One region of the Pseudoalteromonas sp. 2CM32C genome, then DNA from elsewhere that is predicted to be linked to it. Evidence: riboswitches for the same ligand, from Rfam matches in the RefSeq annotation. Region 1 holds a riboswitch; the other holds the start of a gene.
What was found. A riboswitch is a leader RNA that binds a small molecule or an ion and turns the genes downstream of it on or off. The one in region 1 is predicted to bind lysine.
Positions count from the first base shown of each region.

Region 2: another riboswitch for lysine. It lies ahead of dapA (4-hydroxy-tetrahydrodipicolinate synthase); the one in region 1 lies ahead of lysC (lysine-sensitive aspartokinase 3).

Region 1 covers NZ_JALNTI010000004.1:200,416-216,620, forward strand. The annotation lists gene sbcB (exodeoxyribonuclease I) at 2-1,447, shown strand; gene MTF67_RS10235 (NAD(P)-dependent oxidoreductase) at 2,076-2,957, opposite strand; gene MTF67_RS10240 (glutathione peroxidase) at 3,079-3,630, shown strand; gene MTF67_RS10245 (2-hydroxyacid dehydrogenase) at 3,726-4,712, shown strand; gene MTF67_RS10250 (NYN domain-containing protein) at 4,799-5,473, shown strand; gene MTF67_RS10255 (sodium-dependent transporter) at 5,478-6,800, opposite strand; gene MTF67_RS10260 (4'-phosphopantetheinyl transferase superfamily protein) at 6,941-7,696, shown strand; gene lysC (lysine-sensitive aspartokinase 3) at 7,850-9,229, opposite strand; lysine riboswitch at 9,305-9,477, opposite strand; gene nhaD (sodium:proton antiporter NhaD) at 9,588-10,835, opposite strand; gene MTF67_RS10275 (hypothetical protein) at 11,055-12,341, shown strand; gene MTF67_RS10280 (hypothetical protein) at 12,347-12,895, shown strand; gene MTF67_RS10285 (ATPase) at 12,892-15,666, shown strand; gene MTF67_RS10290 (DUF4136 domain-containing protein) at 15,802-16,205, shown strand, end outside.
Region 2 covers NZ_JALNTI010000010.1:61,294-77,498, reverse strand. The annotation lists gene MTF67_RS15740 (PLP-dependent decarboxylase) at 1-1,094, opposite strand, end outside; gene MTF67_RS15735 (2,3,4,5-tetrahydropyridine-2,6-dicarboxylate N-succinyltransferase) at 1,094-1,834, opposite strand; gene dapA (4-hydroxy-tetrahydrodipicolinate synthase) at 1,850-2,734, opposite strand; lysine riboswitch at 2,863-3,059, opposite strand; gene MTF67_RS15725 (DNA-3-methyladenine glycosylase I) at 3,251-3,955, shown strand; gene MTF67_RS15720 (protein adenylyltransferase SelO family protein) at 3,958-5,367, shown strand; gene MTF67_RS15715 (OmpA family protein) at 5,757-6,812, shown strand; gene acnB (bifunctional aconitate hydratase 2/2-methylisocitrate dehydratase) at 7,103-9,700, shown strand; gene MTF67_RS15705 (2OG-Fe dioxygenase family protein) at 9,900-10,532, shown strand; gene MTF67_RS15700 (cysteine desulfurase-like protein) at 10,542-11,777, shown strand; gene MTF67_RS15695 (2OG-Fe(II) oxygenase) at 11,839-12,543, opposite strand; gene MTF67_RS15690 (thioesterase family protein) at 12,577-12,966, shown strand; gene MTF67_RS15685 (aldose epimerase family protein) at 13,192-14,157, shown strand; gene MTF67_RS15680 (TonB-dependent receptor) at 14,371-16,205, shown strand, end outside.

The DNA.
Region 1 (16,205 bases):
TATGGCATATCAAGAGCAAAATCAAGCAACAATCTATTGGCACGATTATGAAACTTGGGGGGCGAGCCCTCAAAAGGATAAGCCGAGCCAATTTGCAGGTATTCGTACCGATCTTGATTTAAACATTATTGGCGAGCCGCTTATTGAATATTGTAAGCCGCAAGCGGATTACTTGCCCCACCCTGAGGCATGTTTAATCACCGGTATTACGCCACAAGTAGCGATGAAAAAAGGCTTGGTTGAGGCTGAGTTTATAGCAAAAATTCATGCCGAATTTAGTATGCCAAACACCTGTGTGGCAGGTTATAACAGTATTCGCTTTGATGACGAAGTAAGCCGTTATAGTTTTTACCGTAACTTTTACGACCCGTACGAGCGTGAATATAAAAATAATAATAGCCGCTGGGATATTATTGATTTAGTACGCGCTTGCTATGCTCTTCGCCCTGAAGGTATTGAATGGCCGTTAAAAGAAGACGGTAGCCCAAGCTTTAAGCTTGAGCATTTAACAGTAGCCAACGGTATTGAACACGCCGCTGCGCACGATGCGCTAAGCGATGTAACTGCCACTATTGCACTGGCTAAACTTATAAAAGAAAAGCAACCAAAGCTGTATAACTTCTTTTTTGGGCTACGTAATAAAAAAGCGCTTGGCGAGTTAGTTGATGTATTTAACATGACGCCGCTGGTACATACCTCGTCACGCATTCCTGCAACGCAAGGTTGTACAACGTGGGTGGCGCCTATGAGCTTTCATCCGGTCAATAAAAACGCGGTTATTTGTTTTGATTTAACCCAAAGCCCGCAAGTGTTGCTTGATTTAAATGTAGAAGAATTACGTAAACGTTTATACACCAAACGCGTAGATTTAGCCGAGGGCGATTTACCTGTTGGCTTAAAACTGGTGCATTTAAACAAGTGCCCTATTTTAGCGCCTGCAAAAACATTATTGCCTGAAAACGCAGCCCGTTTAGGCATTGACCGCGAGCAGTGCCTCGCTAATTTAGCTATTTTAAAAGCCAATACCGAGCTTCGCGATAAAGTAACTGAAGTGTTTAACGAGCAAGGCGATTACAGCGCAACCACTAATGTTGATTACTTACTTTACGATGGCTTTACAAACCACGCCGACAAAGCTAAATTTGCGATTATTCGCGATGCTAAGCCAGACGAGCTAGCGGGTTTAAATTTAGATTTTGAAGATAAAAAGTTTAATACATTACTGTTTAGATACCGTGCGCGAAACTGGCCAGAAACACTAAACCAGCAAGAACTTGATCAATGGCGCCAGTATTGCCAAAACAAGTTAATGCATGGGGAAGATCAACCATCAATCAGCGCACAAGATTTTATGATCACCCTTGAAAACTTGGCCCATGAGCACGACGACAGCGAAAAAAACCTAACCATTTTAAAGGCTTTATATAACTACGCGCAGAGCATGTAAATTGCTTTAAGCGTATTGGTCAGCGCATATAAAAACGCGACGCTTTAGTAATTTAAGCGTCGCGTTTTTGTTTAAATTATTATGGGCTTCGCCCATCACGCAAGCAAGCTTCGCGTCTACAAGTAAAACCCATATCTACACCATCGCGGTAGACGTAGAGCTTGCTCACGTGAAAAGCGTAGCTTTTAAGATAAAAACATTTGCACAAAGAGGAGTAAATGAGCAAATATAAGCCACAAACAGCTTTTAATTAATCTTTCCCTCTAAAAGCGCAGCGCCTCTTATCCTCTTTGTGAATAAATCACTTTACGGGCTTTGCCCGTCACGCAAACAAGCTTCGCGTCTACAAAACAAGCAATAATTTTTACTCAGCCGATAGGCCTTAAGCTTACTAACGCGAAAGCGTAGCTTTTAAAATAAAAAATTTTTGCACAAAGAGAACAAATGAGAAGTAAATGAGGAAACATGAACCAATAACAACCTTTTTAGCACTATCACTGCCTCTAAAAGCGCAGCGCCTCTTTCCCTCTTTGTGAATAAATCACTTATGGGCATTACCCGCTAAGCAGGCAAGCTTCGCGTCTACAAGTTAAACGCGAAACCTGTTTAATTTAAAACACATACATAGTTATTTTTTATGCAGCGCTTCTATTCGTGCAAGTAGGCTTGAAGTGTCGTATCGGCCGCCACCAAATGCTTGTACATCGGCGTAGTATTGGTCGACTGTTGCAGTCATTGGCAACGTCGCACCATTGTTTTTAGCTTCAGCAAGTGCAATGCCTAAATCTTTGCGCATCCAATCTACCGCAAAACCAAAATCGTATTCGCCTGCCCACATTGTTTTGTAACGGTTTTCCATTTGCCACGACCCTGCAGCACCTTTAGAAATGGTTTCAATTACTTTTTCGCCATCAAGCCCTGCTTGCTTAGCAAAATGTAAGCCCTCGGCTAAACCCTGTACAACACCGGCAATACAAATTTGATTAACCATTTTACAAAGCTGGCCCGAGCCTACGCCACCTAACAATTGGCTAAAACGGCTAAACGCCGCCATTACAGGCTGTACTTTTGCAAATACGGCTTCATTGCCACCAGCCATTACTGTTAAAACGCCATTTTCTGCCCCGGCTTGTCCGCCGGACACTGGCGCATCGATAAAGTCAATATTTTGCAGCGCCGCTTTTGCAGCTACTTCTCGGGCAACTTCTGCAGAGGTTGTTGTGTGATCAACTAATATGGTGTGCGGTAACATACCCGCCAAAACACCGTCGTCGCCATAAACTACAGAACGTAAATCGTCGTCGTTACCCACACACATAAACACAATATCAGCGCCTTGAGCAGCTTCGCGTGGGGTATCTGCAACGCTTCCTTTGTATTGTTCAGCCCAACTTTGCGCCTTTGATTGCGTACGATTAAATACACATACGCTATGACCTTTATTGGCTAAATGCCCCGCCATTGGGTAACCCATTACGCCTAAACCTATAAATGCGACTTTCATTGACATAAAAATGACCTATTTAACTGCTAACTTAGAAACTAGGTCCCGATTATGTCAACCGGCCAACAAAAAAGCGAATGAAAGTCTTTGTAAAATTTCCACCAATTGGAAATTAAGTAGGTAACCAATGGATAGTATTTATCAGTTTAATGCACCACTTTATAACAGTGAGAATTTTTCTTTAAGCGAGTTAAAAGGCAAAACCGTACTCATTGTCAATACAGCCAGTAAATGTAGTTTTTCAATGCAATTAAATGCTCTAGAAAAGCTATACCAAGAGTACAAGGATCGTGGCTTTACGGTACTTGCATTCCCATGTAACCAATTTGGACAAAACGAGCCACTTGATAATTTAGCTATTAGAGATTTTTACCAAATGCAGTTTGGTGTTTCGTTTAAAGTATTTGGTAAAGTTATGGTAAATGGCCCAGACGCTCACCCTTTATTTAGCTATTTAAAATGCCATACCCGCGGTATTTCACAAAACCGTGCAGTGAAATGGAATTTCACAAAGTTTTTAATTAACTCACAGGGGCAATTAGTCGCACGCTATGCACCGCGTACTAAACCTGAAACACTTAAACAGGTTATCGAAACACACCTACAGAAAGCCGTTGAATCAAGTGACATAAAAGCAACACACATTATGTCTGCTTTAAATAGACGCACAGCGCTGTAAATAAAAAGTAATCGCTACTTGAGCACATGGCAGTAACGTAGTTTAATTTAAACAGGTTTACTATTTTAAACGCACCAAATTATTGGAGCCATACTATGAACATTGCTTTTTTTAGCGCACAAAAGTACGAAAAACCTTTTTTTGAACAGAGTATTGCAACTCATAATAACTTAGCAATAACCTATTTTGAGCAATCGCTTAACGAGCAAACTGCGGTGTTAGCAAGCAATTACAATTCAGTGTGTGTATTTGTAAACGATACAGTTAATGCTCAAGTTATAAGGCTATTAGCAGCCCAAGGTGTAAATACTATATTACTGCGCTGTGCCGGTTTTAATAATGTTGATTTAGATGCGGCAAAAGCACATAACATTCATGTTTTGCGTGTACCAGCATACAGTCCCGAAGCCGTAGCTGAGCATTGTATTGCGCTTATGCTTACACTGAGCCGAAAAACACATAAAGCTTACAACCGCGTGCGCGAAGACAACTTTGATCTAAATGGGTTACTTGGCTTTAACTTGCACAACAAAACAGTGGGCATTATTGGGTGCGGAAAAATTGGCTTAGCACTGTGTAATATACTCAATGGATTTGGCGCAAACGTTTTAGTGTGCGACCCAAATGCAATACCGGGTAACTACTCCATTACCGACTTAAACACGTTACTTACCCAAAGCGATATTATTTCGCTGCATTGCCCACTAAACGATCAAACCCATCATTTAATCGATGAACATGCTTTCGCTAAAATGAAGCCCGGCGTTATGCTTATCAACACCTCACGTGGTGCATTACTCGACAGCAAAGCCTGCATACAAGCACTTAAAACACAAAAACTAGGTTACTTAGGACTAGATGTATACGAGCAAGAATCCGAACTGTTTTTTAAAAACCACAGCGACGAAATAAACCAAGACGATATATTTTCCCGTTTAGTTGGTTTTAAAAATGTTCTGATCACCGGGCATCAAGGCTTTTTTACTCAAGAAGCGCTCACCGAAATAGCAAACACCACCATTACAAATGCTCTTGAGGTTGAACAGGGTAAACCGCTTACTAACTCCGTTTTTAAAAATTAACATTTATAGCCATTTACACTTGCCAAAATATGCATTGCAGTGGTATCAATTAGTTATATTTAATGGCTTTTTTAGCAGGTGTTTAAATGGAAAAAACAGCGTTATTCATAGATGCAGAAAATATAAGCCATAAATATATAGAGCAAATAATGGCTAAGTTTGAACATATTGAGGTTAAAAAAGCATATGGCAACTTTGGGGCTGTACAGCTAAAACCTTGGGTGAATATATGCTCGCGCTTTGCTATAGAAATGGTGTACCAAGAAAAACTTGTAAAATCGAAAAGTAATGCTGCCGATATTGCGTTAACTGTCGGGGTTATGGAGTCATTGTATGTCTCGCCGATTGACACTTTTGCAATAGCGTCATCTGATTCTGACTTTGCGGCGCTAGTACACTTTTTAAGACGAAATGGTAAAAAAGTAATAGGGTTTGGTAATAATACAGCGAGCGCTAAACACTATTTTGATGATTTTTATATTTTAGGTAAACAAAACACCATACCCAAAGTAAAAAATAAAAGTATTGCCTCTGTTGATACCTACCATTTAGCACTGGTGAAAGAAGCCGTTGAGAACACACAACATGCAAAAACTGGACTCTCTGAAACAGTCGATGTTGGTACCTATCTTCATCGAATATTTAACATTACAAAAAAGCAGCTAGGCGTAAGTAAGCTTTATCAATATTTTAAATATCACGATCAGCATTTTAAAATGCAAAAAGCCCCCGACGGAGGCTTTTTAGTCTCGTTGCATTAAGTTATTAACCAAACGCGACGTTTGCAAACACCAAGGTCATTAATATTGGGCATACAAAACGAATATACTGGGCAAACCAAAAATGTGCGCCGGTGCTAGCTTGGTGTAACTTATTACCTCGTTTGAACATCCAGCCAACCGTTATAAAGTAAAATAACCCCATTAACGGAAGTTGGTACTGAGTAAACACCATAATAACTAAACCAAATAACCAATCAAAGTTTACTATAATTGCACTCGCACATATTAAAACCACTAAGCTTACCAACCACGTGGCTTTAGTTCGGTTTACATTGTGGTTTTCAACTAAAAACGCAACCGGAATTTCAGTAGACGAAATAGTCGAGGTCACAGACGCTATCGACATCAAAACAAAAAACAATAAACCAACCAGTAACCCTATTTCTCCCATGGTATTAAATAACTCAGGTAAAATGGCAAATATAAGCTGCCCTTCACCTATTAATTTACCGCCACTAAATACCTCAACGCCATTATGCTGTGCAACATAAATAGCCGGAATAATAAGTAAACCAGCTAAAAATGCAACGCTCGTATCAAGTAATGCAACACTTGCCGTTAGTTTTGGTAAATTGGCATCAGGCTGTAAATACGAGCCGTAAATCATCATACACCCCACCCCTAACGACAACGAAAAGAACGCTTGTCCCATAGCGGCAATAATTAAATTTGGATCGAGTATTTGACTAAAGTTAGGCATTAAATACGCTGCAAAGCCTTCACTTGCGCCATCCAAAGTGGCTATATAAGCAATTAGCGCAACAAGTAACACCAATAACATAGGCATCAGTCGGCGCGACCAGGTTTCAATACCCGATTTAACACCCTTTAAAATAATACAGGCCGTTAAAATAAGCATTAATGGTGTAAATACAAAATTACGGGCTTGCGAGTCACTGTGTAAAAACTCGCTCACACTGTGCAAACCAACAAACGTTGTAACTGGCTCAATTGCGTACGACAGCATCCACCCTGCCACAATTGAATAAAAACTCAACATAACTACAGCGCCCGCAAGGCCAATATAGCCCGCAGCTGCACCTATTTTACGGTTGCTATCTTGCCATGCGTTACCCAGCGCTTTTACCGGATTTGCTTGTGCGTTATGGCCTAAATAAAGCTCGGTATATAGCGCCGGTAACGCCAATAAAAAGATAACCAGAAAATAGACGAGTAAAAATGCTCCACCGCCATGATTAGCAGCTTGTGTAGGAAATCCCCAAATATTACCCAAACCCACTGCCGCGCCAGCAGCGGCTAAAACAAAACCAAGTCGGCTTTGAAACCCATCACGCATTTGTGCCATACATCTACAAATCTGTTATTATTTTGATTGTTGTGAATTAAACCATATTTAATGCCAGCTGAGTAATAAAATTGTATTCAGCCTTTGTTTGTCGCGTTAACTGCTCACAATAACAACGACTTTTTACTTTTTGAGCTGATATGACCGCACATTTTTTTAATAACGCCTTAACCATAACACCAACAGATTTTGCCAATTTACCTAAAGGCCAAAGTACCGTTTTGTTGTTCGACGCTAATACTCTTAATTTGGCTAATTACAACTTGGCAAGCTTACTCAGCGAATTTGAATTAACCGTTATTAACCGCCGTAAAAACCAAATAGCTAAAAAAGAATATGTAGCAAGCCGCTTACTTTTAAAATTGCTTGTGAAAACCACCCACCCTGAATTTTCAAATGTGCCATTAAATGCCATTAACACAAGCTTTAACCAATCCACAGCTAAATTAGAGCTGCATATTGACGAATGCGTTATTAATACGTGTATATCGCACTCTCATGGTTTTGTTGGGGTTGCTTTAAATTTAGAAAGCGAGACGTTTGGCTTCGACCTTGAAAAAATTAGCTTAACGCGCCCGTTTGAAAAACTAGCCAAGCATTTTTACCACACAGACGAAGTTACATTAATTACGTCTCAACCTAATACGCAAAGCCAAGCCAATACCTTTTTTAGAATTTGGACATTAAAAGAGTCATTAGCTAAAGCAACTAGTCGCCCTATTGCCAAATTACTTAGCCCCAACGTATTTAACGAATTAACCTTAGTAAGCTTGGCCGCAAGCAGCCAAGTAGTAAACACGCAAACAGAGACGTTTGATTTAACCTTAGTGCATAAAAAAAGCACCGACTGGCGGTGCTTTGTGTTAACCGATGTCTCGCTTATACCAATCCGCTAAATTAAGTGATCTATTTTGAGGATAGATAAACGTGGTGATAGCTAGGCAAAAAATTCGTTATTTAGTTGTTCTAAATGAGAATTTTTTAACGCAGATAGCGACACTTTTAGCCCCTAAAAATGATTAAGTATTATTGCGAATTGATATTGCTAGTTAAGCTTCTAACAAACGGCTATGAATAGCCTGAACCACATTATCAGATTCACTTTGCTCGACTAAAAAGCATAGGTTGTGCTTGCTTGCACCATGACAAATTAAGCGAATATTAAAATCACTTAATACCTGCATTAAGTTCATTTCGTGTTGGCGAAGTTGAATCTCAGAGCCAATAAGTGCCACCAGTGTTAAGTTGTTTTCAACCGACACATGGCAAAATTCAGCAAGCTTATCTAAACACGCTTGGTCGAGCTCTGGGCGCGACGCGTTAGGCGCATTATCAAGCGTTATTGCTACACTAATTTCAGACGTAGTTACCAAATCAACCGATATATTAAACTCGCTTAAAATAGTAAATACACGGGCTAAAAAGCCACTAGCCAATAACATTTCAGGGCTTTTAAGGGTGAGCAAAATTTGATTTTTACGTTGGGTTACCGCGCGAATTCCTGGCTGCTGCGATTTTTCACGCTCTATCCACGTACCACCACGTTCAGGCTCGCGGCTTGATCCAACAAACACATTAATATGACTACGGCTAGCGGGTAAAATAGTAGCTGGATGCAATACCTTTGCACCAAAGGTAGCCATTTCAGCGGCTTCATCAAAGCTTAAGCGAGCAATGGGTGATGCCTTTACACATAATCGCGGATCGGTACTAAAAATACCCACAACATCAGTCCAAATATGTACGCTTTTGGCGTTTATTGCCTCAGCAAGTAAAGCGGCACTGTAGTCGGACCCACCACGGCCAAGCGTTGTTGTTTGTCCAAATTCGTCACTGCCAACAAAACCTTGGGTTACAATAACTTGATCATCTAACAGTGGGATCAAATATTCTTTAGCAGCTTGTGCTGTTGCGCTAACATTTGGCGTTGCTTTTCCAAACTGACTATCTGTTTTAAGTACTTGGCGTACATCAAAGCGATCGGCATTTAACCCTTTTAAACGCAGCACTTGCGCAAATAAGTACGACGATAAACGCTCACCAAAGCTAAGTAACTCATCGTGCTGCTGATCAGTTGTCAGTGTTTCAAGCGCTAGCGTTTGGAATGCTTTTAAAGTTTCGTTAAAACCTACGGCTAAATCGGCATCAAGCGATAACTCATCTAAAATAGCCTGTTGAATGGCTAGCACGCCACTAATGTGTTCTTGGCGCTGCTGTGGGGTGATGCTTGATTTACACAGTGCAACCAAATGATTAGTTACGCCGGCACTGGCGCTTACAGCAACAATACGCACGCTTTTATCGGCAACAATAATTTCGCTACAACGACTCATCGCATCAAAGTTAGCCACACTGGTTCCGCCAAATTTGGCAACGATGTAATCTGATTTAACGTCCGATACTGCTTGCGGCACTGATTGGGTAGTCATTTAGTCTCCTTTTGCGGTATCCAAACCGCGATAAAACAAGAAGAACTTGGCAAGTGAATGCTTGAAGGTAAATCCACTGCCAGAAGCTCTCCACCTAGATTGGTGACAGTTTTGAGGATTCAGCCCCATAAACCGAAAAACAACATCGACGTAACGTTGGTTTTCTCGGCGAGTACTTCCCTCTTTAATGGTTATGGGCGTTCGTCACCTACCATTAAATACCTAAGTATCGCACCTCTTCTGAATGTTGTATTAACCAATGGCTAATAAAACAAAACCCCACTATAAAGTAGGGTTTGAAAGTTAACGTTTAGACGTCTAGCTGTCAAGCGTTTTAATGCGGTTTGTTAAGCAAAACTTAAACAAACCCGCCCATGTAATATGCGCCCGCATAACCCACGGTATAACTTACTAACAAATAGAGCGACAAACGTAAGTAACTCATAAAAGTTAGCTCTTTTACTTTACTCATAGCAATAATACCCGCAGCCGATCCAATAATTAACATAGATCCACCAACACCGGTTGCATAAGTAAACGATAACCAATCTTGCTGGCTCATTACTATATTGGCTTTTAGTAAAGCAGCAGTGAGCGGTACGTTATCAACCCCGGCCGACAAAATACCCATTAAGTAGTTAGCGTACTGTGGCGCCATAACGGTGTAAAGGTCGGTAAACTTACTTAGCATTCCAATCTCTTTTAATGCACCTACCAATAATAAAACCCCGACGAAAAACAGTAAGGTGTCGTATTCTATGTCGCGTACGTAGTCGATAATATTTTTGTTTATGTCTTTTTTGCGCATTAAAAATTGCGCCACTAAAAACATGATTGATAAGCCACATAAAAAAGTTAATAAAGGCGGTACACTGTAAATTACACTCAGCGCAAGTATGCTTATAACTGTAGATACAAAAATAACTGCAATGGTGATATCGGTTTTTTCTATGCGTTTTTTTCCAGATTTTGAAAAGGTTACATCCCCTTTCATGCCAATACTTAGCATTGCTGCTAACAGCATAACGCTAATAAATGCAGGCGCAATAAGCAGTAATAAGTTAGCAATGGTTACCTTGCCATCTAAAAATATCATTAAGGTTGTTACGTCACCGGTAATTAACGACACACCCCCGGAGTTAACACCAAACACAATAAGTGTGGCATATTTTATGAGTTTTTTAGGCGGTAGCTTTAACGACATAACTACAGCAAGCGATATTAATGTAGCCGTTACGTTGTCTGAAACCGACGAAAACAAAAAGGCAAATACCCCAACCAAAAACATCAGCTTGCGTTCGCTAATACTTGTTGGCATCACTCTGTGCACAATATTTTCGATAAACCCCTTTGAGTTTAAATAAGCAACAAAGGTCATGGCGGCCATTAAAAACAACCACAGCGATGCTATCTCTAAAATATTTTCGTTAAGGAGTTCTTGTACTTGCTCTGGGCTTTGCCCATGCAAAGGGAAAATAAACAGGAGGATCCAGCAAAGCGTGCCAAAAAAAAGCGTGGTTTTAGCTTTATTTACATGGATGATATCTTCTATAACAATCAATAAAAATCCGATCGCTATCAGGGTTAGAATAATCGTGGAAACCATGGGTATTAAATAACCTTTGATATTGTTTTAAAGAACACACGCAAAGTCCCTCTCGACGTGCCTATTTTCGGCGCGAATGTTAGCACTGCGGCTATACAAAAACTATTATTAAATAGTCTTAAAAACGAATACCATATACAGGCTAGATTAATTAGAATACGTAATAATGAGACGCTTCTAAATTCTCAATAATAAATTACTAGGATGTTGTAACACCTTATGATCCCAGCTAAAAAGCGACTAAATACCCTTAGCGAACATTGGGGAGTTTTAGAGCTATTATTTAAACGTTTTAAAATGGCCGACTTTAGCCTAAAAGACGTGCAAAATGCGATAAAGCAAAAACAACCCACGTGGAACAACGAGCGCATTTACAAAGAAACAAACCGTTTGCTCAATCAAGATATTTTAATTCCACTGGCTAAATCATCACAGCTTGAAATTAACCGTGCAATTGCTGACTTTGCTACTTTTTTACTGCAAGAAGAGCATTTGGGCCTAGCACAAGAAATTAGCGTGTTAGTAGACGATCTTGCCCGTTTAGGTAATCGTTTAGATAACGCTGGTAGCATGGAAGACTTTGACGATTTACGCCGATTTAGCCGTATTATGGATGATCGGGTACGTAAAATAATGAAGCTCTACGCGCACAACGAAAACGCCATTTTAAATATTGTTGAACAAGCTAAATCAAACAATGCGGTGCAATCACTACAAAAACGCTACAAATCAGTAATTGAAGCCTTTGACGAATACATAGAGCCCATGCTTGAAATGGTCGATATTAGGGGCGATTTTCATGCCTGCTTTACAATAATAGAGCAGCAAATCAGTAAACAAATCGAATTTATTGAGCGCTCTGGTAAAGCATACACCGACAAACGCATGCTAGAACAGCTACGAACTCGCATATTCGAAATGAACCTAATGGGCCGAGAGAGTTTACGTAAAAGTGCCGATATGCTCATGCCCCTGCGCGAAGAGCTACGCCGAAATAACTTAGTTACACGCCAAGCGGCCAAAGTGCTCGGCCTTGTGCGTAAAAATGGCGTAGATAACATGCTAAGCGCTGTACAACCTAATTTTGTAACCGACTCTCAGCGTTATTCGCTTGGGCAACAACGCCATATTATCGCGTACATGGCAAGCTTGGTAGAATTTGAACATGAAGAATATCAACTTCCCGAACAACAAGACGTACCCGCATTTGTAACGCCTAACATTCCTGACTACAACGATGTAAAAACAAGCTTTGCTAAACGCTTTAACAAAAAGCGTAAAAAACCACAGCCGCTGCTGCAGTTTTTAGATGAAAGCTACCCCGAATTAGACGCCGACGAAATGCTCTTTTTATATCAAAAATTAGTCAGTGATAGCGACATTGAAATTAGTCAAAGCGATGAAAAAGCCCGAGTTAAAATTGCCGGCCAACACTTTTCACTTTACCCATTTAATTCTCAGGCATCAGATTCAGCAACTCAGCCTAATACTAAGGCAGATAAGTAATTACCATGACACATATAAACCTAGAAGAACTCACTCACCTGCAAGCAATCAATAAAAAATTAACTGCGGGTTACCACATTTGCGAACAAGACAACGTAATGTGGCAAGAACTCGACCAACACATTGAATCTTACAGCGCACTATTTACCGCATTAGGCCATGACATAAAACACGATAGCCGTGGCTTTTACTATTTTGCCAGCGACGAAAGTACGCCAAATATGGGTAAAATATCTCGCGCTATCGCACTCACTATTTACATTTTAATTGAGCACTTTGCCAATACAGGTAAAGACCCAATGCGCGCCCTGTTTGATGAAGTAAACGATTTAGAACTGATGCAAACCTTAGTGCAAATAAACAAGCACTTGTTTGATCAGCTTGAGATATTTTCGGGCTCAGATTTACGAAAAGATGTTTACCTACGTATGGTTCGTTTAGGCCTTGCCCGTGAAGTAGAAGGCGGCTTTATGCTACAAGCACCTATTCACCGCTACATTGATGCATTAATGGAAGTAAACGAAGAAACCTATATTACAGAGGACGAGGAATGAACAACTTATACGGACTGAGTAAACTCGCCCTACTTAATACCGCAGGTTATGCAAAGTGTGTGATCCCGCTTGATAAAAGCAGCTCTATTTGTGCGCCAAATAATACCGGTAAAAGCTCGGTTATTAACGCCCTACAATTTCCGCTTATAAACGATTTACGCCTTACCGAATGGGACGGGCACGATTTAGATGAAACCCGTAAGTTTTATTTTTCATCGGATCAGTCGTACATTTTACTTGAAGCCAACCTCCCCCATGGCTCGGTGGTTATTGGTGTAGCGGGTCTGGGTAAAATAGCCGGTTACGCGCACCAGTACTTTTGTTATCAGGGCAAGCTCGACTTAGAACAGTACACGCAAGGTAATACCATAATTAAATTTACTAAGCTGTTTAATCATTTAAAAACGCAAGGTTACAACCCTATAGAGCTTAAAGCACAAGAGCTAAACGCCCTACTTACCGGTGGCGCAACGCCCTTTGACGGCGACATTAATTTAAAAATGATCCCGCTGAATAACGTGCAAGATTCCGCTATTTATAAAGAAATTTTTAGACGTATTCTTAACTTACATAAATTGGGCGCAAGCGATGTTAAACGCTTTATGCTACGTGTGTTTGAGCGCCATATGTCAAACTCAAAGGTTGATTTTTACGAAGTATGGCGTCGCTCGTTTGACAAAGTAAACCGGGCTAAGCGCGAATTAAAAGCCCTTGAATCAATGCAAGAGCCAATAAGCGCACTTGAATCAATGCTTGAAAATCAAACCGTGCTTAAAGGTAAATTAGCAGCGTACGCGCCTAAAATTGACCAAGCACTCATTGACTTTGACACCTACCAAGAAGAGCAGCTTAGTGAACTTGGTATAGCACTTGAAGACATTGAACACGAAAAGCACGAATTTGAGCAAAAACAAAGCCTATACGTACAGCAATCGCGCGATATAGAGCGCAAACAAACTCAAATTGAGCAATGGTTTTTAGATTACAGCGCCCTTAAAAGCGAATTTGAACTGGTAAATAAAGCCACAATTAAAACCAGCCTTGGCCAACTAAAACACGATTACGAGTCGCTTTCGCACTCTATTACCAGCGCACAAGGGCAAAGCTTGCACACGCTTGATTACCGCATTAGCGAAACGCAAAAACAAATTAAAAGCTTAAAACTGCAGCTTAAAAACCTGGAGTTTAATTTGTTCACCCGTATGCGCGAAGACCTATCGCTTAAAGAAGTGGAAGAAATATCACGCATTTTAAACCCCGACTTACTTTCGTTTGCCACCACCACTAATGGCGATATAACCATTGATGACGAAGATGCCTTTGGGGAATTTTTATCGTTATTAAGCGATAACGTTAAAGGCGGTGTGCTTACTTTGCCAGGCGCAAGTATTAAACTTAAAAAGCTTTCGCCAGTACAAATGCAAAGCGGCGAAAACAAAGAGCAATTAACCGCGCAGTTAAGTGCGCTTGAACACGCGTTAAAAGAGTTTAAACAACAGCGCGATGTGGCAGCCAATGTTGCCGATAAACAAAAAGAAAAAGACGCACTTTACGACGAGTTAATGAGTCTTGAGGGAGCACTAAAACGTTTAGAGCAATTTGAAGTAATGCAGCAGTCGGTAGACGCGCAAGCCATGCTAAAAGAGCAATTATTAGCAGAGCGCGAACAAGTTGACGATTACCTGCAAGACATTCAAAAAAATAGTGGCTCAATTGCAGACAGACGCTCGTTAATTAAATCAAAGCAAGAGCAAATTAATCGCCAAACTGAGCGCCTTCGCCAAGTTAAAAGTGAGCGAATTGATCACACGCTTGATTTATACAGCGGTAAAGTGACCCCGTACATGATTGATATAACGGTCGATTTTGATAACCTAAGCGACTTAGTACATCACTTTAATAAAGACTGCCAAGAGCTTCGTAACTTTGACATAAACGTGCGTAATACCTATTTGCACGTATATAACGCAGGCATTACTAAGTTCGATAACGAAACCGACGAATTTACTAAATACCAAAAGCTTATTAGCGCATTTCATAACCTTGATAACGAACGCGATGCGGTTGAGCGCCAAGGCCGTGTAGCTCTGACCGAAGTAGCCGCCACGATTAAGGGCTTGCGTGAAGATTTAGACCGCCTTCGCCGCGAAATGAATAGCTTTAATAAAGGCATAAGCCAGCACCGTATTTCTAACCTTCAAGCGTTTAAAATTAACGTAATACCACGCAAAATGCTGGTTGATAGTATCGATACTATTATCAGCACGTCGCATCAGTTTGAGCAAGGCGACACCCTTGATTTATTAAGCCAAGAACCTTACAGCGAAAGCGCGGTAAACGAAGCAAAAGATCACCTGATAAAACTCGCCTCAGACAAAGCAGGCCTTACATTAACTGACTTGTTCGATATTCGTTTTGAAGTGGTAAACCGCGCTGGCGAAACCGAACACTTTGAAAAAATAGACTCAGCCGGCTCAAATGGCACACGTATTACTATTAAGTTATTGTGTGGCATGTTGTTTATTCGTTACTTATTAAGCGATCAGGAACAAAACCTGTACCGTATACCTATTTACATAGACGAAGCGGCCGACATTGACCCGCAAAACCAAAAAGCAATTATAGAAACCGCATTAAGCTTTGGCTTTGTGCCTATATTTGCCTCAGTTAAGCCGCAAATAAGTTGTGACTACATTGTGCCGATTCGTTCGGTAAAAGATGGCGCACAAAACTGGGTAGATGAAAAAGATTGGATAGAAGTAGAGCATTAAATTTTTGAGTGGCTAATTAGTATTAATTAGTCATTCATATTCATCACACTAAACTAATTTTTAGAACCTTTTAATAATACACATTTATATAAGGTGTGTTATTTTAAGGTAATGCATTTTATTGGAGCAAACGTAATGAAAAATATACTTATTGTTGCAGCACTAGCACTACTTAGCGCTTGTACTCAAACCCCAGATTGGGATTACGATAAATCAGCTAACTTTAGTAATTTTAAAACATTTGCTTGGGTAGAAAACGCGAGTTTAACTAAAGACACCAACAACTACCAGATTAACGGCTTAATGGAAAAACGTGTTCGTACTGCGGTAAATAATGAGCTCACAAACACCCTTGGTATGACATTAGTAGATCCAACCCAAGCTGACGTACTAGTTAACTATCATGCGTCGGTAGATAAAGAATTAGAAGTAGATACATTTAATACTGGTTACAGTAACCGTTGGGGTTACTGGGGTACTGGTTTTCAACGAGACACAACAGCGCGTGAATATGAAGTGGGTACATTGGTTATCGATAT
Region 2 (16,205 bases), on a different contig from region 1:
GTAAAACCATAGGCGCCACATTGGCTAAACACCAGCCAGTCTTGCTCTTTTAAATCGCTTGGTAGGGGGTGCTCGCCTAAGCAATCAAGGGCAGTACATAATGGGCCATATAGGCTCATCGCTTGTTCTGGCGCCGTTGATTCGCGCAATAACGCCGCAGGAAAATCTTGGCTTGTAACAGCAGGACGCAATAAGTGGTTAATACCACCGGTTAAAATAACTTGCTGTTGGCCGTAGTTTTGTTTGCACTCTATTACGGGGTTAGCATAATGACCGCATTCGCCTACAGCGTAACGACCAAGCTCCATCCAAAGCTCGTCTACACCCGCCTCTTTTTTAATTTTAGCAAGCGCGGCTATAAGGCCATCCCATTCAAGTATTGTCTCGTTTTGTGTATAAGGAATGCCTAAACCGCCGCCTAAATCGAGAATTTTAAGGTTTATATTTAAGTTATTAGCCAAGATGGTCAGCGGTGCAATCATTTGCGACCACAGCTCGCTTAGCTTTTGCGTGCTAAGCATGTTGCCCCACTGAAAAATATGCAGGCCATCAAAATTAAGTGCTGGGTAATCGCCAGTATTGAGCGCTTGCCATTCATCGCAGCCAAGCCCAAACGGAGTTAGGCTGTCGCCGCCTAGTGGGTTTTTTTCACCTTCAGGCCAGCGTAGTTGCACACGCAATAAAACTTGCAGCTGCGTATTTTGCAGCTGCGCTTGTTGGTTTAACCAACGCACTTGATTGAGGCTTTCGGCAACAAAAATACGTACGCCGCGCTCAATAAAGTGTTTAATTTGTTTAGGGCTCTTTGCAGGCCCTGTGTTGAGCACGCGCTGCGAACTAATACCTTGTGCAAGGACTTGTTCAAGTTCACCTTTACTTGCTACGTCAAAGTTAAAGCTTGCACTATCTAAGCTTTGAATAATCTTAGAAAGCGGGTTCGCTTTTACTGCATACCAAAGTTTTACATCGGTTTGCGCAACTAAGTGCGCAAGGTGTGCGTTTAGTTTATCTAGGTCGTAAACAAAAAAAGGTGTATCAAGTTGCTGTGTAAGCGTATTAACAGCGGTTTTGATTGGCGTGCTCAAAAAGCTCATTATCGTAAAACCTCTTCTAGTAATAATGATGCATCGCTTTGTTCGTCGCGGTATTTAACAATTAACGCACACGACATGCTTAAGCCTTGCTCTCGTGCCCATTCGTTAGATGCCGGGCGAGAGCCAGGTATTACAATTGCGTATTCTGGAATTGGCTCGCCTTTATCTAGCTGGCGCTCGTTTACGCAGTCGTACACCGGAATGGTTGCAGATAAGCGCACGCCTGGTGCAAGTACAGCGCCTTTTTTAACGACTACGCCTTCAACAATGACACAACCTGCGCCAATAAACGCATCGTCCTCAACCACAACTGGGCTTGCACCAATTGGCTCAAGTACACCGCCAAGTTGAACGGCTGCGCTCAAATGTACGTTTTTACCTACTTGTGCACACGAGCCCACTAACGCGTGGCTATCAACCATAGTGCCTTCGTCGATGTATGCGCCAATATTTACGTACGCTGGTGGCATAATAATAGTGCCTTTAGCTACGTAGGCACCACGACGAACGCTTGAACCACCTGGTACCATACGCACGCCGTCGTCAGTGCTAAACTCTTGCGGTGCAAGGTTGTGCTTGTCAACAAACCCGCCTGCAAACTCGGTGTTAGTGCCATTTTTAAAGGCTTCTAAAATGCCTTGTTTTACTTCTACGTTAGCTTCCCATTGACCGCTTTCGTTTTGTGATGCTGCGCGTACTGCGCCCGATTCTAAATTATTAAGTAGTTCTAACCAGCTCATTATAAAAACCTGTATTTAATGCCAAGATAAAATGGTGTCGTTTGCAGTGGTAATGCAATCGGTTTGCGTTAACTCAAGATGCGTTAAAGGCGGGCGCAGCAACGGGCTACTTAAGCGGCCTTGTTGGTGCATTAGCACTTTAACGGGAATAGGGTTTGCTACAGCAAATAGGCTATCAATAGCGCGAGTCCACTGAGCAAATAAATTGGGGTGTTGGCCACTTAAGCTGCGTTTTACAAATTCGTGTGTTTGCAAAGGCCACGCGTTTGCCGCAACCGATACTAAGCCTTTTGCACCTGCTTGGGCAAAGTAGGGCATAAGTGCATCGTCGCCACTGTATAGCGCTAAATTAGGCGCGGCTTGTCGGTATGCTTCAAATTGGGTGATGTTGCCACTGGCTTCTTTCAAAGCCCACAGTTTTGGGTGCGCTTTTAAGTTTTCAATGGTTTCGATAGGAATGCTTACACCGCTGCGCCCAGGTACGTTGTATAACATACACGGATGCGCGCTTTCGTTTAATAAGCTTTCGTACCAATGTGTTTGACCTACAGCCCCTGGTTTTGCATAAAGAGGCGAGCCTAATAAGTAGCTGTGAATAGGTAATTGGTTACAGTAGCTAACCCATTCTTTTTGTTGGGCCAAGTTACTACCACCAACAGCAACCATAAGCGGTACACTGGGTTTTAATTGGCACACATGCTCAACAATGCCTTGCTGCTCATTAAGCGTAAGGGCTAAGCCTTCACCTGTGCTACCGAGCAGTAAAATACCGTTGTGTGCTGCTTCTTGTTCGCTAACAAGTGTTGTGAGCGTGTCGTAGTCAACATTACCTTGTTGATCAAACGGCGTAACAAGCGCTGTCCACAGTGCGTAGTCGTCTAAATTGAAATTATTGATCATCTCTTACGAACCTATAAGGTGTTCGAGATATTAAAGGGGCTGTATGATGTGAGCCGCATTAACGTCGTTCGAACAGTATTCGAAGAGCGAATGGGCTTAAAATAATAGGGCGCACGGCCTTATTATTTAAGACCAGAAGCTCTCCACCAAACTAATAAGCTGTTTTAAAACAGCTATTGGTGACAGTCGCTAGGATTCAACCTAGTCGCCCGAAGTAATTGCTTCGCAAAAGCGTTTACCTCTCGGCGGTATTCCCCTGACGTATGCTCACTGGAGTTTGCGCTCCTAACATACGCTACCTGAATAACGCACCTCTTCTAGCCCTTTGTATTTTGTTTAACCGCAAAAGGTTTAACAAAATACAATTTAAATAGGGTAATTGCGGCGATTAAAACATTTTAGCCGTCTAGGTGTCAAGTTGCAGGATAAAGATTAGTTCATCGAAAATGTGGGTGGTTACGTATTGGCTGCTTTTCTCGTAAACTAACCCTATGAGCAGCGAGGTATTTAATAAGTATGGAAAAATTTAGCGATATTTATAAGCGAGCAGTAGAGCGAAAAGGCTCTGAAAAAATGCTTAAGTTATTACTCGCAAAACCCTTATCTAAAAAAGCATTAAGCACGTTAAGTGACGACGATTGGCTTGAAGAATTTACCCGAAAAGTTTTTCAAAGTGGTTTTTACTGGTCGGTAATAAACAGCAAATGGCCGGGCTTTAGAGAGGTTTTTTGGGAATTCAGCGTTGATAAGCTATTAATGATGCCGCCCGATATGCTCGAGCAAAAAGCGAGTGATGAGCGTATTATTCGTAATTATAAAAAAGTGAAAACAATTCCTGAAAATGCCTACATGATCCACGAAATAGCACAGGAATATGGCAGTTTTAGCAAGTTTATTGCCCAGTGGCCAACAGATAATATTATTGGTTTATGGGCGCATTTAAAAAAACACGGTGCCCGATTAGGCGGTAATACAGGCCCTTATGCCTTAAGAGCACTTGGCAAAGACACTTTTTTACTTTCGCGAGATGTAGAGAGTTACCTAAGGGCACATAAAATTATTGATGGTGGGCTGCAAACTAAAAAATCACTCACTGCTGCGCAGGCATTTTTTAACGAAATGCAAAAGCAAAGTGGTTTAAGTATGCAAGAGCTAAGTTTAATTGTGGCCTATGGTGTGGGTGACAATCGCGTAGGTATACGTCAACAGTCAGGAAATTAACCATGAAACTAGTGCCGAGATACACAGACATAGCAGATAATTTCGCAATAGAAGATCAACCATCAAGCGTTGCAGCTCCGCAACTGCTTTTGTGGAACGAAGCGTTAGCAAAGCAGTTTAATATAGGTGTTGAGCCGCAGCTGCGCCCTAGTACCTTTGCAGGCAATGAATCACAGCAAATAAAGTCGGTAGCGCTTGGTTATTCTGGGCACCAGTTTGGTCACTTTTCGCCGCGTTTGGGTGATGGGCGAGCGCATTTGCTTGGTGCTATAAATGACGATAAAAACCAGCTGTGGGACATTCAGTTAAAGGGCTCAGGCGTTACCCCGTATTCTAGAGGTGGCGATGGGCGATGTGCATTAGGCCCTGCTATTCGTGAATACGTAATGAGTGAAGCTATGCACGCATTAGGTATTCCCACTACTCGTTGTTTGGCTGTGGTTGGTACCGGCGAAGCGGTTTACCGTAATCCGCCTCAACCAGGGGCTGTTGTTACTCGCCTAGCAAGCAGCCATATTCGTGTTGGCTCGTTTCAATACTTAGCAACCCAAGGCGATGCTGAGGGATTAAAAAAATTAGCTGATTTAGCAATTAAACGCCATTACCCTGAAATAACGAGTAAAGGCCCTGAGCGGTATATCGCTTTTTTGACAGCAGTCATTAGCAATCAAGTGAACTTGATTATTAATTGGATGCGCGTTGGGTTTGTTCATGGCGTTATGAACACCGATAACACGCTCGTAAGTGGCGAAACTATAGATTATGGCCCGTGTGCAATGATGGATAGCTTTGATTTTGACACCGTATTTAGCTCTATAGACAAGCAAGGCCGCTACTCTTTTGGTAATCAGCCAAATATGGCGAGTTGGAATTGTGCTCGCTTAGCTGAAAGCCTTATCCCATTAATTAGCGATGATGAAGAAAAAGCAGTGTCATTACTTACTCCAGTTATACATCATTTTTCAGAGCAATTTAATACTCAATTTACAGTAATGTGGAGCAAAAAATTAGGCCTGGCTGGTGCAAAAGAGGGCGACAAAGATCTTGTTTCTGAGCTACTAACATTATTGCAAGCACATCATCTTGATTACACCAATACTTTTGATGCACTGACGGAGTTTGTGAATGGCAATGCAACTATTCCAAAAGAATTAATTGAGTGGGCGAATAAGTGGCAAAGCCGAACAAGTAACGATAGCTACAAAACCATGCGAGCAGCCAATCCACGTATAATTCCGCGAAATCATATAATTGAAACAATATTAGCTGAATATAATGAGCTTGGTTCAAGTAAACTGATGAGCCGTTTTGTAAAAGTAGCTAATAAACCGTACCTGTTCAGCGATGATATGGCCGAATTTCAAGAGGTACCGTCAAATGATACCGACTATAAAACTTTTTGTGGTACTTAAGTGTTGTAAAATAAGATAAGTTAATGATTATAAATAACGATATTTTAGCACAGAGATGTTCATTGATTGAGCAAAGCAAATTCCGGTGTTACTATCTAAACATAAAGATAAGTTAGTTTCATTGTGAGCAAGAACAATTGATTGAGTTGTCTTTGTGTCTTCTGCAGATTATCGATTTATATGATCAACTAGTTGGTTTCTAGCTAGGTAAAGTTTTAAATTTCACCTAAACTGATTTGTTGGATATCGTTATATCGCATTGAAAAAAATTATAAACTTTATTTTTCGTTAAGTATTGATTAACAAAAGTTGAGTTAGTCTGTATAAAACTTAGTGAGCTAGTACTTAATTAGCCACAATTTATTAGTTGTTAAAATGGGAAGAAAACAATGAAATTAAAATCACTAACTATTGCAATTGCGTTAGCTGCAACTAGCGTATCTACTTTTGCTGCTGACAAGCAAGAAGGTTTCTACATTGGCGCATTTGGCGACTACTACGATGCGTCTTGGGAAAATATGAGCGCACAGGCTGGTCTTGACGTAAACGAGTCGACTGGCTTTGGTCTTGAAGCGGGTTACCGCTTCAGCGATTTTTGGAGTGCTCGTTTAGAGTATGCAGATCTTGATTTCAATGCATTCGACAAAGCCGCTGGTAACCGTAACAACATCGACGGTAGCCGTTTTGGTATTGATGCGCTTTACCATTTAGATGGCGGTCCTTTCTACGGTTTAGTTGGTATTAAATCAATGGACGTTGTTGATGACAACACGTTCTTAAATGCAGGTGTTGGTTACAGACACTTCATTACTGACAACTTATTCGCTAACGTTGAAACTGCTGTATACCAAGGTATTGATAAAGGTTACACAGATGTTGGCGCTAAATTAGGTATTAACTATTTCTTTGGACAAAACACTATGCCTGCTGAGCCGGTACAGCCTGCGCCAGAGGTTGTTGAAGTTATGGTTGAGCCAGCAGACAGCGACAATGACAACATTTTAGATGCTGATGACAAGTGTCCTAATACACCAATGACAGATGCTGTTGATGGTACTGGTTGTACTCTATATGAAGATAAAGAAGTAACTGTAAGCTTATTAGTTACGTTCCCTAACGACAAAGCTGCTGTATCACAGCGTTACTTAGACGACATCGATCAAGTTGCATCTTTCTTAAAAGATTATCCAGATACAACCGTGCTTTTAGAAGGTCACACTTCATCAGTAGGTAAAGCGACTTACAACAAAATGCTATCTAAAAAGCGTGCTGATTCGGTAGCTAAGCAACTGATAGCTGACGGTATTGCATCTGACCGCATTACTACGGTAGGTTTAGGTGAAGAGCGCCTTAAAAATGAAGCTAACACAGCCGCTGCACACGCAGAAAACCGTCGTGTTGAAGCGCACATCAAAACAATCAAAACAGTAAAAGTTTTACGTTAATAGATTATTTTGATTATAAAACCCAGCTTATGCTGGGTTTTTTTATGGCCGCCATTTATGCTGCCTACCTAAATAATAATGATTATTACTTAACAAGTATTCATGGAAATAGAATTTCCCTTAACTACTATTCATAGTGTTTATAGTCGGTATAATCAGTTGTGTAACTGGATGGATTTTCATCTATCTATAAAAGCTTTATAATTACGCGTTAGAATACTATAAGTATTGGGTAACAAGTGCGCATGAAGCGCTACCGAATACTTTCACGTCACCAAGAGGGCAATATTGTGCTACAAGAATATCGTAAACACGTAGAAGAACGTGCCGCGTTAGGTATCGTACCAGCGCCATTAGATGCTCAGCAAACTGCTGATCTTATTGAATTAATAAAAAACCCACCGGCAGGTGAAGAAGAATTCATTTTAGATTTATTAATCAATCGTGTACCACCAGGTGTTGATGACGCTGCTTACATCAAAGCAGGCTTCCTAGCCGCTGTTGCTAAAGGTGAAGCGACTACTTCTCTTATCTCTAAAGAAAAAGCAGCTGAATTATTAGGAACAATGCTAGGCGGATACAATATCGCGCCAATGATTGACCTACTTGATGACGAATCATTAGCGCCAATCGTAGTAAAAGGCCTTTCAAACACATTACTTATGTTTGATGCTTTCTACGACGTAGAAGAAAAAGCCAAAGCAGGCAATGCGTTTGCTAAGCAAATTATCGAATCTTGGGCTGCAGCTGAATGGTTTACAAATAAGCCAGCAGTAGCTGAAAAAATCTCTGTTACTGTATTTAAAGTAACGGGTGAAACAAACACCGATGACTTATCACCTGCACCAGATGCATGGTCACGTCCTGATATCCCACTTCATGCTTTGGCAATGCTAAAAAATGAGCGTGATGGCATAAACCCAGATAAAGCAGGTGAAGTAGGTCCTATCGTTCAGCTTGAAGAACTAAAAACTAAAGGCTTACCACTTGCTTATGTAGGTGACGTTGTAGGTACTGGTTCTTCTCGTAAGTCAGCTACTAACTCTGTGCTTTGGTTTATGGGTGATGATATCCCATTTGTACCAAATAAACGTGTTGGTGGTGTATGTTTAGGTAACAAAATTGCACCTATCTTCTTTAACACAATGGAAGATTCTGGCGCATTACCAATCGAGTTAAATGTTGACGAGTTCAACATGGGTGATCAAATTGATATTTACCCATACGAAGGTGTTGTTAAACGCCATGGTACTGATGATGTTATCTCTACTTTCGAACTTAAGTCTGACGTAATCCTTGATGAAGTTCGTGCTGGTGGTCGTATTCCACTTATCATTGGTCGTGGTTTAACAGACAAAGCACGTACATCTCTAGGTTTAGGTGCTACCGATGTATTTAAAGTACCAGCAGTGACTGAAGAGTCAGACAAAGGCTTTACACTAGCGCAAAAAATGGTTGGTAAAGCATGTAACGTAGCCGGTATTCGCCCAGGCCAATACTGTGAGCCTAAAATGACTACTGTAGGTTCGCAAGATACTACTGGTCCTATGACACGTGATGAGCTTAAAGACTTAGCATGTTTAGGTTTCTCTGCAGATTTAACAATGCAGTCATTCTGTCATACCTCTGCTTACCCTAAACCAATTGACGTAAACACGCACCACACGCTTCCTGATTTCATCATGAACCGCGGTGGCGTTTCACTTCGTCCAGGTGACGGTGTAATTCACTCGTGGCTAAACCGTATGTTATTACCAGATACTGTAGGTACTGGTGGTGATTCACATACACGTTTCCCATTAGGTATTTCATTCCCAGCGGGTTCTGGTGCAGTAGCATTCGCAGCAGCAACAGGTGTTATGCCACTTGATATGCCTGAGTCTATTTTGGTTCGCTTTAAAGGTGAAATGCAGCCAGGTATCACATTACGTGATCTTGTTCATGCAATCCCTTACTACGGTATCAAAGAAGGCTTATTAACAGTTGAGAAGAAAGGTAAAATCAACGAATTCTCTGGCCGTGTACTAGAAATTGAAGGCGTTGAGCACTTAACTGTTGAGCAAGCGTTTGAGTTATCAGATGCATCAGCAGAACGTTCAGCGGCAGGTTGTACTGTTAAGCTTTCTAAAGAGTCTATCTCTGAGTACCTTGAGTCTAACATTGTTATGCTTAAGTGGATGATTTCTGAAGGTTACGGCGATGTTCGTACAATCGAGCGTCGTATTACTGCAATGCAAGATTGGTTGGCTAACCCAGAACTTATGGAAGCTGACGCGGATGCAGAATACAAGCACGTACTTGAAATCGACCTAGCTGATATTAAAGAGCCGGTACTTTGTGCTCCGAATGACCCAGATGATGCGCGTTTACTATCTGACGTTACAGGCGAGAAAATCGATGAAGTATTTATCGGTTCTTGTATGACTAATATTGGTCACTTCCGTGCCGCAGGTAAATTATTAGATGGCTTTACTGGTCGTATTCCAACACAGCTTTGGGTTGCTCCACCAACGAAGATGGATAAAGACCAACTTACAGACGAAGGTTACTACGGTATCTTTGGTCGTGTTGGTGCACGTATTGAAACTCCAGGGTGTTCACTGTGTATGGGTAACCAAGCACGCGTTGCAGATAAAGCAACAGTTGTTTCTACCTCAACACGTAACTTCCCTAACCGTTTAGGTACAGGCGCAAACGTATTCTTAGCATCAGCAGAACTTGCTGCAGTGGCGGCAATTTTAGGTAAATTACCTACTCCGGCTGAGTACCAGGAATATGCAGCGAAAATCAATGCAACGGCAGCAGATACTTACCGTTACTTGAACTTCCACCGTATGCCTCAGTACACTAAAAAAGCAGACAACGTAATTATTCAGCAAGCTGTTTAATTTATAGAGTTTGAATAAAAAACCCGCTTCGGCGGGTTTTTTATTGTTTAAATATAATTTAGATTATTCATGCTTTAATAGCCTTATACTGAATTAAAATTAAGTATTTTTCACATTTAAGTTGGATAATAAAGCAATAATTCCTCGCTACATGCATTAAAATCTCTTTTAATATTCTCATTATTTTAGGCGAGATTTCATGACTGCATTAAACAACCAGAATTTACTGCAACTTCGTTTTATTAACCAAGCAAATATTGATTTGGTTAAGCCTTCTTTTGATAACCTACCTGCAAATCCATATGCAGATGGCGAATTTCGTAAGCGTCGTTATTCAGTAATTAAATTTCAAGATGGTGAGCTAAAATTGCAAGCTGCCAAAGCATTTGTTCAAGACGATTCGATTAATACGTTTCAAGGTAACGTTGAACGTACTTACGAAAATTTAGAGCAAAGCCTACTTGAATCAGATGGCATGAAAAGTATTGTCAGTGAGTTTTGCCAGCTTACCGGTATTGATGAAGATCGCGATATTGAAATACATCAATTTAGAATGTTAGCCATTGATAGCGATACGCCAGCAGCGCCTGAAGGCGTGCATCAAGATGGTTTTGATCATGTATGTATATGCGGTGTTTCGCACGAAAACTTAGAAGGTGGCGAGTTACTTGTATACGAAAACAAACAAGCTGAGCCATGTTTCAAAATGGAAATTAAAGACGGCATGTTTGCGCTTATAAACGACCGCCAAGTTTGGCACAATGCAACGCCAATGAATAAAGTTGATGCTAGCAAACCAGGTTACCTGGATTGCTTTGTACTTACCTCTTAAGGAATGCTCATGAATATAGCGCAATTACGTGAGCAGTTTCCGGCATTAATGCAAAGCGTTGATGGTAAATCGCCGATATTTTTAGACGGCCCTGGTGGCTCTCAAGTGCCGCAGTCAGTGCTTAATGCAATGTCTGCTTATTTAGGACACTACAATTCAAACCTAGGTGGTGCGTTTTTTTCAAGCGATAAAACTGTTGAGCTAATGGCAAATGCACGCCAATCTGCAGCCGATTTACTCAATGCGCCAAGTGCTCAAAATATTGTGTTTGGCCCAAATATGACAAGCCTTACCTTTAGCTTTAGCCGAGCTATTTCGCGCGACTGGCTAGCCGGTGATGAGATTATTGTTACTAACGCCGATCACTTCTCAAACGTGTCATCATGGCAGCAAGCCGCAGAAGATAAAGGCGTTAAGGTTAATACTGCCTTGATTAATGAAGCCGATTGCAGCCTAGATATGATGCAGTTTGAAAGCTTATTAAACAGCAAGACTAAGTTGGTGGCTGTTACCTATGCTTCAAATACTACAGGCTCAATTAACGATATTGAACGCATTATAGAGCTAGCTCATGCTGTAGGCGCTCTTGTGTATGTTGATGCGGTACATTATGCGCCGCACGAGCTTATTGATGTACAAGCCCTTGATTGCGACTTTTTAGCCTGCTCAGCGTATAAGTTTTTTGGCCCACACTTAGGGATGGTGTACGGTAAAAAAGAGCATCTTGAAGGTTTTACGCCTTACAAAGTAGAGCCTGCTAAAGATGTAGCGCCGGGACGTTGGGAAACAGGTACCCAAAGCTTTGAAGCAATGGCAGGCTTTATTGCCGCTGTTGATTACATTGCTGCAATTAGCGAGCTTGATGATGGCCATACACGCCGTGAAAAGCTAACAGCTGCGTTTGCTAAAACTAAACAGCACGAGATGGCGCTCAGTGAACACTTTTTAACGCGCTTAGTTAATTACCCTCGTATAAAGTTGTACGGTATTGATGACTTTGATCGATTAAACGAACGTACCCCTACGTTTGCTTTAACATTTGAAGGGCTTAAGCCACGCGCCGTTTCAGAGTTTTTAGGCAAACAGCATATATGTGTGTGGGATGGACATTTTTACGCGCAAGGTTTGTGTAAGCAATTAAACGTGCTTGATACAGGCGGTGTAGTACGTATTGGTTGTATGCATTACAACACAGTCGAAGAGCTTGATAAGCTGTTTGATATGTTTGACGAGCTACTTGGTTAAATAGGTCGTCTACTAAATATATAAATAAGCCATAAGTGTTACTTATGGCTTATTTATTGGTTTAGCTTTTAGGTGCACCATATATTTGCTCTGCACGGTTAAATAGCACCCACGAGGTTAAAATATACTTATCGTTTGATACTGGCTTATTACCCCTATGTGTATGCGTAAAGTAGCCAGGCGCTATCACCATGGTGCCTTTTTTAGGGGCTATTTTACGGTTTTGATAATAAAACTCCGTTTCTCCACCTTCCTCGACATCGTTTAAGTAAAACATAAATAAAAGTACACGATGCAGGGCTTCATTGTGTTGTAACTGAGGATACACTTCGCTGTGCCAGTAAGGATAACCCCCTTTATTTACCTCGTATTTCTGCGCTTGGATATTACCTAATCTAAATATTTGCTGCACAAGGACTGGGAGCTGTGGCTTACCCACTTCATCAAAATTTTCTTGAGTTAAATCTACTACTTCCCCCGTTTTTGGATGATAAACCTTTAAGCCAAATGCGCCAATCATCATAAAAATATGTTCTTCAATATAGTTAAAAACATGTTGTGCAGTCGTTTGTTGTATATGTTTTAATTGCTCTGCGTATTCGGGGTGACTATTTAGGTGCAGGTCGTGACTGTCTTTTTTCTTTAAATCAACACCGCCTGAAGTAACCCCTTGTTTTACATGCGGGCTTTGCGTGAACGTATTAATAAAGTTATCGCAAAAATCATCGCTCAATGCGTTTTCATAAACGCGAATAAAGTCCGTCATGGTTTACCTTTGTATAATTATTTTTGGATTAATATGTTTATTGAAAAAGTGATACCGCGCTTTAGCGAAACAGATGCACTCGGACACATCAACAATACCGTACTCCCCGTGTGGTTTGAAGCCGCTCGCGTCCCTATTTTTAAATTTTTTACGCCAGATTTAAACCCACATGACTGGAAACTAATCATTGCCAAAATAGAAGTGTCGTTTGTGGGGGAGTTATTTTATGGCCACGAGATCACGATTAAAACGTCTGTAGATCACATCGGCACAAGCTCTTTTGTACTCAAGCAAGAGGCATTTCAGCATGATAAATGCTGTGCAATTGGAAAGGTTGTAATGGTCAGATATAACTTTGCTGAAAGAGCTAAGCAAGCTTTGAGCACTGAAGAAAAAGCAGCACTTGAGAAGCATATGGCTTAATTTACAAACCGATACTGCAGTGTTACGTACATTTCAACTTAGCCAATTATAAAAAAGGTACTCAGTATTAACGTTAAATAAATAGCGCAATTGTAAATTTTATTAAAAAATTTAACGTTTTTTAATTGAGTTACCAATATGAGTTATATACTATTTATAATATATATAGCTGCCTTATCTAACTAATATAGTTTTCTAGGTAACTTTTGAGGAATGTGCGTGACGATGACAACCATTGATAAACCAATGCAGGTTATACAGCTTAGTGACTCTAAGAATCTAACAGCCGAAATATTGCCATTTGGTGCAATAATTAAAAGCATTAAATTTAAAAACCAAGAAATGACGCTTAGCGTCGACGATCCTCAGTACTATCTTAAAAACCCATTCTATTTAGGCGCTACAGTAGGTCGATACGCTAATCGTATCGCTGAAGGGCGTTTTAACTTATCTGGCTCGCAGTATCAACTGGAAGCAAATAACGGCCCTAATAGCCTACACGGCGGCGTTAAAGGCTTTAATAAAGTACTTTGGCAAGTAACCAAACAAACCGACAATGAGGTTGAGCTTTATTATTGCTCAGTGGATGGCGAAGAGGGTTTTCCTGGAGAGTTAAAAGTATGGCAAACCATTACTGCAGAAAATGGGCAGCTTCTACTTAAGTTTAAAGCGACTTGCAATAAAGAAACTCTCGTTAACTTCACTAACCATTGCTATTTTAATCTTGAGGGCAGTGATACTATTGAGAACCATTTACTTCAGGTAAATGCGACCCACTATTTACCCATTGATGAGCACAGCATCCCATTGGGCGAGCCTGCCCCCGTTGCAAATAGTTGCTTTGATTTCATCAAGCCAAAATTAGTTAAAGATGCATTCACGCAAAGTCACACCCAATTAGATGCAGCTAATGGTTTAGATCACTGCTATGTATTTGAAAACGACGACAGCCTTCATACCATGGCTACTTTAACGTCGCAGCAAACCGGTATTAATTTAACACTCAAAAGCACTCAGCCAGGTATGCAATTATACACAGCTAATTTTGTTAGTGACCCTTTTAAGGCACGACAAGCACTTTGCCTTGAAGCGCAAAATTGGCCTGATGCGCCAAATCGCGAAAATTATCCTAAAGCTAATTTATTGCCTGATGAAGAATATAGTCAGGTTATTATTTACGCGTTTTCGTAAGTAAACTCAATACGTTAACATGATGTTTTATGTTAAAAAAAAGAAAATAAAAAGAAAACCCATAGTAATAAAATAATGCCTACAACTAAGGAAAGGGTTGCACTTTTACTTAGTTTAAAGTATTTATAATATAAATAGTATTTGAAATAATTTTAAAGCTATTCAACCATCACAACGACAAAATGACTACACACAATCAGGAGTTTTTAAAAAATGATAATTAACAATAAGTTATCGTTCAACAAGAAAACCGCGCTTAGTATTGCTATAACAGGCATCTTGGCAAGCGGTAGCGTTGCAGCTCAAGGCGCGGAAGGTGATACACCTAAAGTAAATGAAGATGTTGAAGTTATCGCAGTAACGGGTATACGCAGCAGCTTACGTTCATCAATGTTAGATAAAAAAGCATCTAATGTTGTTACAGACGGAATTAAAGCAGAAGATCTTGGTAAATTCCCTGATTTAAACGTGGCAGAGTCTCTGCAACGTATTACAGGTGTAGCTATCGACCGAAGTGGCGGTGAAGGTCAAGCCGTAACAATTCGTGGTTTTGGTCCACAGTTTAATACGGTTCTTGTAAACGGTCGCCAAATTGCGACTGATAGTGCAGGGCGAGAATTCAATTTTGATGTGTTAGCGGCTGACCAAATTACAGGTGCTGATATTTATAAAAGTAATAGCGCTTTACTTCAGGAAGGCGGTATTGGTGGTACGGTTAACGTAACAACTGCACGTCCTTTTGACTTTGGTGGCTTGCATGTAATTGGTTCAGTTAAAGGCATGTACGAAAGCCTTTCTGAAGAAGTATCTCCGTCGGCATCATTTTTAGTAAGCAATACATTTAACGACGATAAGTTGGGTGTACTTTTTGCTATTACTAATCAGCAGCGTAAACTTCAAAATAACCAAATTTTGACAGCCGGTTGGCGCGGTGGCCAAACAATTTCTAACCCACAAGACGGTGTGTTATTTGATAATGCATACATTCCACGTAACTGGGACCAAGTTGTTGATGAGCAAGACCGTGAGCGTACTAACGCAAGCCTAGTGCTTCAATATGCACCATCGGATGACATTACAGTAACGGTTGATGGTTTAATTTCGAAGTTTGAAGTTGATTCAACAGTTCGCGACCTTGCATCTTGGTTTGAACCAGATCGTGTAGGCAGTGCAACAATTGATGAAGCAACAGGTACACTATTAACGTTTAGCCAAGATGTAGGTTTAGGTGCGCCAAGTGGTAACCCTGCAAGTGACTTTGTATCTCATACACGTAACTCTCGTGATGTAACTAACAAAGCATTTGGTATTAATGTTGATTGGCAAGTAAACGAGTCATTAAAAGCGAAATTTGATGTATCTCGCTCAACAGCTGAAAATGATCGTGCTGGTCGAGATCGTTTTAACGTAGTGGGTATTATTAACAGCTACAGCTTTGATGGCACAGGCAGTGTTCCAACTGTTCAGCATGATGGTTTTGATAATGGCTCTCTTCCAGATCCAAGCCTTGCTCGCCTTCATTACAACGAAATGGGTAACCAGTTTACCAACGAAGACGAAATTACAGAAGCGAAAGCCGATTTTGAATATGTACCAGATAAAGGGCCAGTAGAGCGCATTAACTTTGGGGCTTATCGTCAAGAGCGCGAAAAGTCTAGCTTCCAAATTTTTGGTAGCCAATGTCAGTTTTGTGGTTACGGCACTGAAGCGCCTACTGACGTAATTGATTTTGAAGCATACCAAGCAAATAACTACTTCCCTGGCTTAATTGACACATTCTACACCTACGACGGTGATAAAATGCTTGATTACCTAGCGGATCAGGGTTTCCCTGTTACACCTACACTGCAAAATAACCGTTACACAATTAACGAAGATATCACTAGCTTATACATGGACTTCACTATAGGTTTTGACCTAGCTGATATGCCTGTAACGGTTAACATGGGTGCGCGTTACTCAGAGACAGATATTGATGTGTCTGCAGTTCAAAGTTTTGTAACAGACGTAGTACCTACATCTGATGCAACGTTATTTGCTAACGTATT